2 regions of the Planococcus sp. S3-L1 genome follow, and region 1 is predicted to be linked to the other one. Evidence: riboswitches for the same ligand, from Rfam matches in the RefSeq annotation. Region 1 holds a riboswitch; the other holds the start of a gene.
What was found. A riboswitch is a leader RNA that binds a small molecule or an ion and turns the genes downstream of it on or off. The one in region 1 is predicted to bind lysine.
Positions count from the first base shown of each region.

Region 2: linked by a shared signal. The riboswitch ahead of dapA (4-hydroxy-tetrahydrodipicolinate synthase) and the one ahead of QMF37_RS10230 (Na+/H+ antiporter NhaC family protein) in region 1 are both predicted to bind lysine.

Region 1 is NZ_JASISN010000009.1:35,577-38,854, forward strand. Features, by position in the region: gene QMF37_RS10225 (sodium-dependent transporter) at 1-71, opposite strand, end outside; gene QMF37_RS10230 (Na+/H+ antiporter NhaC family protein) at 266-1,840, opposite strand; lysine riboswitch at 1,950-2,130, opposite strand; gene QMF37_RS10235 (bifunctional metallophosphatase/5'-nucleotidase) at 2,202-3,278, opposite strand, start outside.
Region 2 is NZ_JASISN010000001.1:10,464-13,741, reverse strand. Features, by position in the region: gene ypfJ (KPN_02809 family neutral zinc metallopeptidase) at 1-752, opposite strand, end outside; gene QMF37_RS00080 (class I SAM-dependent methyltransferase) at 810-1,421, opposite strand; lysine riboswitch at 1,527-1,705, shown strand; gene dapA (4-hydroxy-tetrahydrodipicolinate synthase) at 1,833-2,723, shown strand; gene QMF37_RS00070 (STAS domain-containing protein) at 2,771-3,278, opposite strand, start outside.

The sequences.
Region 1 (3,278 bases):
CCTAAACCTACTGCAGAGCCGACAGCTGCCATGATAAAGCCGGCACGTGTACCCCATTGCGAACGTTCCATCACTCTTCCCCCTCTGTATTCCCATTCTATTTACATAAAAATAGGAATTTTGTTTGTTTTCAGATTATTAACTAATCTAAAAATAGTATACCGAGAGAGCGCTTTAATGTAAAGACGATTTCACAATATAATTCGAAAAAACTATTGCAGCAAAAGTAAAAAGACAGAGAAATAGCTTCTCTGCCTTGATTTCATTATATATTTTGTTGTTTTTCAATAATAGTTGTTCGTTGTGACCAGACAACAAAGAGAACGGCTAACACGGCTAAGACTACGCCTAACGAAATCAATAGCGAACCAGTGAAACCTATGACAATGTACCCAATTGCAGCAATACCTGCAGCGGTTAACGCATACGGTATCTGAGTTAAGACATGGTCCATATGATTGCTTCCCGCTCCTGTCGAAGACAAGATCGTCGTATCGGAAATCGGTGAACAATGATCACCAAAAACCGCTCCTGCTAACACTGCTGATAACGCTGGCAATAATAAGGATGGGTCAGCCTCAATCATAATTGTACCGGCAATCGGTAATAAAATACCGAAAGACCCCCACGATGTTCCTGTAGAAAAAGCCATAACACCCGCTAACACAAACAGTAAAACGGGAAGAATAGCTGTCGGAACATTGCCTTCAGACACAACGCCTGCTAAATATGCACCCGTTTCAAGTAACCCGATCAAAGAAGTCAGCGACCAAGCAAAAATCAAAATTAGCACTGCACCCATCATTGATTTGATACCTGCCCAAATGCCTTTGCCAATCCAGCCCACATTAGCTGTTTCGTTCTTTTTCATTTGCATAACGTATAAGATAATGGACGTTAATGCGCCTAGCACACCACCTGTTAATAAGGAAGCTGGCACATCCGTATTTTCAAAAATCAACCAAATATCAAATACTTGATCTGCGTTCTGATAGCCCGTCCAAATCATTGCTCCTACTGTACCAACGATCAACAATAAAATTGGTAGTAATAAATCTCTCACATGTCCATGTGAATGAGTTGGAAAATCTTCTTTCATTTCACCTGGAATGGTTTTGTTAGGATCAAAAAGTTGACCTTCCGTAATCGCAAGCACTTCATGTTTTTTCATTTCACCAAAATCAACATCACGAATAGCAACAAAAAAGACAATAGCTAGAGAAGCGACTACATAAAAGTTCATCGGTGCCATCCATAAGAAAGCTTCTAATGCGGAATATTCAACAAAAGTTTGTCCTGCTAAAATCGTCGCAATAATCCCAATAATTGCAGCTCCCCAACTTGATACGGGAGAAACGACACAAACAGGCGCAGCAGTCGAATCGATAAAGTATGCGAGCTTAGCGCGTGACACTTTGTAACGATCAGTAATTGGACGTGCAACTTGTCCTACAGCTAAAGCATTGAAATAGTCATCGATGAAGATCACAATTCCAAGAACTACTGTCAGAACCTTCGCCCCTCTTCGCGACTTGATACGTGTGGAAGCCCATTCAGCGAAAGCATGACTGCCTCCTGATAAACTAACGAATGCTGTAATAATGCCAAGCAACAACAAGAAAAGAATGATAAAGACGTTATAAGCATTGAAACCTTCATTCCAAAAAATAATCGTAAATGATGTTACAAGCTCTTGTAAGGCATCAAGTGGTGCAAACCATGTCAATATTACAGCTGCTGCTACAATACCGGTACCTAGCGACAATAGCACACGACGCGTTAAAAGTACCATAACGATTGCAATAATCGGCGGCAAAATCGAAAAAATTGTATTCTCCATAAAAACTCCTCCTAATTTTTGATGGGTGAAAAATGAGATAAAAAAAGCCGACCTCTCCAATTGGATAAAGTCAGCCTTCTACAATTCGTCTGTGCATTAGAACATCAAACAACCCTGTAGCTCCCCATTTAAGCTGTTGCTCAAATGACAGTGACATTCTTATTTAGAATGACCCCAATCCATCTTCTTAGACCTAGAAAATCGATTTCGGCAAAACTTCCTTTCAGATGCGTTCAACGCGGTCAAACTCGCGCATCTTACTGATCAGTCCTGCAGCCTCTACCCACCAATATATATTTCTTTATTAGCATAGCCCAAAATCACCATAAAATCAACTGCGTTTATATTCCGAATAGGCCTTCTACTTCAAGGCTTTGCTATGAAAATACTCGCTAAACACATCACGCAGAAACTCTGGCATAAAATATGTCTTAGCCGCTCTTTTTAAGCTTGGGAAAAAGTAGCCAAACGTTAACATGTCTAACGTAACCAACCGGTAAGTTTGATCGTGCACTGCTAGTTGCCCATTGATATAAAACCGGTGATTCATAATTTCCATATTCAAATGAATCATCTTGCCAAATACCGCGCCGCGGAATCCCATTCCTTTTAACTCGAGCTGTGGCCATTCTGAGTTCAAAGACTGCAAATAAATCTCCTTTAACTCTGCTCCGCTTAGCTCGACAAGACAAGGGTTGATTGGATGAGGCAACATTTGATGAAAGTTGTAGCGAGTCATCGCACCTTTTGCCATATCTTCCATAAATATTCCGGCATTAAATAACGCACAATCGGCTTCTGTAAATTCAATCAGCGCTTGTCCAAACAAAGTTGCCAGCTCTGAATCTTTAAACCACTTTGCTTTTAGCGTCTTGTCGCTATGAAAAACTAACTCGTTCATTTGTATTTTTCCCTGCTCGATTAGCAGTTCATCAAATCCTTCTTGTTCTTCGCGTAACCGAGACACTTCAACGAGTTGCGCAGTGGTTTTTTCAAATGCTTCTGCTACAGCAATATGACCAACGTAAAAACCGAATTTTCCTGCAGCACCTAGCAAAGTGTTCCCTTGCCATTTGCCTTCATGAAAAACATGATGCGTATGTGCCCCCAAAATAATATTGATTTGTGGACAAAGATCCACCAATAACTCGTCTTCTTTAATGCCAAGATGTGATAAGCAAATAATTAAATCCGTGTGTTCTTCAATTTCTTTTACTGCTTGAATAATAGATTCTTTGGCATCTGTAAGTCGCCAACCCAGTTTATGATAAAAAGGTGTAAACTCTGCGGTTGCACCTACTAATCCAATCCGTGTTCCGTTTGTTGTACGGATAATATGATAGGGCTTAGCCCATTGAGGTCGATTGCCACGCAAATCAAATAAATTTGACACCACCACTTTAAAATCGGCTTGAACATACAAATCAGCAAGCTCTTC
Region 2 (3,278 bases), on a different contig from region 1:
TGTGTAAAACTCTCAGGTACAACGTAACCACGGGACCGCTGTTGAATGGTGTCATCCCCTACCGCACTTGCGGCTGTCAATGCTTCTTCTAGGTCACCTTCTTCTAAATAGCCCATACCTTGCGCATGGTGGGCCCAGACGCCCGACAAATAATCCGCTTGCAACTCCAAGCGTACTTGCACTTTATTGTATTCTTCTTCACTAAGCTGGCTGCGAAGTGGCTGCACGTCTTCCATAACACCAAGAAGATTTTGAACGTGGTGTCCAACTTCGTGTGCCACGACATACGCCATGGCAAAATCACCGGGTGCTTGAAATTGGGTTTGTAGGTCATTGTAAAAACTCAAATCAATATAAAGTTTGTAATCGCCTGGACAATAAAAGGGTCCGACGGCTGCGCCTGCTGTTCCACAGGCAGACTCGACGCTGCCACTATACAAAACGAGTGTCGGCTCAACATATTCCATGCCTTCTTCTTTAAAAACTTCTGTCCAAACTTGTTCCGTATCCGCTAGAACGACTGACACAAATTCAGCCAATTCTTCTTCTTGTGGAGTTGATTCGTAAGACTGGTTTGAAGTCGTTCCTGAGGATCCACCCAATTGATCAAGAATGACACCTGGGTCGCCTCCTAAAAAAGCCACTAATAACACAATTAAAATACCGCCGATGCCGCCTCCTGCTACTAGCGCTCCACCTTTCCCTCGCCGATCTTCAACGTTTCTACTGGCTTTTCTACCTTTCCATTCCATAGGGGTCCCTCGTTTCACAATTGTTTTACTGTAAATATACCCTTTAGAGCACTAGTTCTAATCCATTTTAGACAATCGATAAATTAAAAATCGTTCGCGCGGATCTTTATGGAAATCCGACAATTGAATTTCTTCTATTAGCTGAAAAACTCCGTTAGCTTCCAGATAATCACTGTAATCTTGAGAGGCAAAAAACAAAATCATGTCTACCGTCCGTGGAGATTTTTCGACTGAAGCTAAAATTTTATTCACAAATGCGATGAATATCGCCACTGAAAAAGGGTTAAAGAAATAGAATACGGTATCGTCTGCTGTAACTGGGTATTTCTGAGCTAAGCAATTACAAAAGTTAATGTGAAACTCTGCACCTTTGTGCTTTTTCGCGTACTGTTTTTTATTTTCGAGGGCTTCTGTGTAAAATGTCGGATTCATTTCGATGCCTACACTTTTTACACCAAAAAAATGATGCACATAAAAATTCAAGCGCCCTTTTCCACAGCCAACATCAACGATACAATCTTCAGGAGACAGGCTATAATGCTCAAACAATTTGTCGAGTAAATCGTAAGGTGTAGGCTCATAACGATTATGATGCAAAGAGGCATTAAATCCTTGCTGGTTTCCTGTTGTTGCAATGGCTAGCAGTTGGTCATAGGCTTGCTCACTCATTCTATCTCTCCTCGGTTATAATTTTTTACGTTCTTCATCTTGCAATTAATAGAAACATTTGTTATAGTACAGCTAATTCAATATTTCTTGCTCTTGTTTTTACAAGAGTAGGATAGAGGCGCAAAAACCATTAGTACGCAAAACGAGGATGATGAGATCCGTTGACGTTTGCCGAAAGGGGGATTTGCCGAAGTGGCGGAGATCTCACATTTCCGTGCGCTGGGTCTGCATTTAATAAATGCAGGACTGTCATATAGGAAACTATATGGAGGGCTATCTGATGCACAGGAGCAAATGGTAAACATTGTTTCTACTGCAGCAACAGGACCTCCTGTTGCTGCTTTTTTGTTTGTTCCTGACGGGCCTCTCACCTCTAAGCTTCGAAAAAAATTAGAAAAGGGTGTGTTCTGTATGAATTTCGGCCAAGTAATTACAGCAATGGTAACACCATTCGACCAATACGAGGAAATTGATTTTCCGGCAACGCAAAACTTAATCGAGCACTTGATTGCTAATGGATCTGACGGCCTTGTCGTCGCAGGAACCACAGGCGAATCGCCAACTTTATCGATAGAGGAAAAAGTAGAATTGTTCCAGTTTACCGTCAACACTGTTGCTGGACGGATTCCGGTCATCGCAGGAACCGGCTCGAACAATACGCGGGCATCGATTTCTTTGACTCAACAAGCAGAGAAAGTCGGCGTAGATGGCATTATGCTAGTTACGCCTTATTACAATAAACCTTCACAAGAAGGCATGTTCCAACATTTCCAAGCCATTGCGGAGTCGACTCATCTACCTGTCATGCTCTATAACATTCCAGGACGTAGCGTCGTTAACTTGCTTCCAGAAACCGTCATCCGCTTGTCTCAAATTAACAATATCGTTTCTATTAAAGAAGCGAGCGGTGATTTGGATGCTGCTTCAGAAATTATTGAACACACAGCTGAATCTTTTACTGTCTATAGCGGCGATGACAGTCTGACTTTACCGATGCTGTCTATCGGTGGTGCGGGCATCGTTTCGGTTGCTGCACATATTATCGGCAACGATCTGCAAGACATGATTACGAGTTTTAAAACAGGTGATGTGAAAACAGCAGCAACTATTCATAGACGGTTATTGCCAACAATGAAAGCATTGTTCGCTGCGCCAAATCCATCTCCAGTTAAAGCAGCACTGCACATGACAGGTGTTCCGACTGGCGGCGTTCGGTTGCCAATGATTGCACTGACTGATGAAGAAACCCTGACGTTACACAAGTCTTTACCCAGTCTGCATTCAGAAGCAGTGACAAATTGACTAACTAAAAAAAACGCTGAAGTCTAGGAACTTCAGCGTTTTTTTAATTAAGTGACATTCATCTGATGTAAGACACGTTTCAGGCTGCCACCAATTTCAATGTCTTTTAAATCGACGCCAATACCAACAAGCATCGCTGCAATTTCTGGACGAATTCCCGTGAGAACCGAGCGTATACCTACAAGCTTTAGCGACTGAATGATTTTAATAATTTGTTCTGCAACGATTGAGTCGACTCTCACGACACCTGACAAATCTACAATCAATACCGTAATTTTTAGTTGATTTGTTGCTAGTAAGGTTTTCTCCAGTATATAACGAGCTCGGTCTATTTCAATGCTACCCACTAGTGGTAAAACGGCAATCTGATCACTGACCGGGACAACGGGTGAGGAAAGTTCAAGAAATTCTTTTCTTGCGCATGCCAATTTTCGTCGATATGAAACTGTGTAGGCTTCTGTATAGGAAACAGCTGCATAATCCAGTAACGAATGAAAGGTTTCCATAATATCAAAAACGACTTGAATGGCAACTTTTTTGTGAACGGCTTCTGTT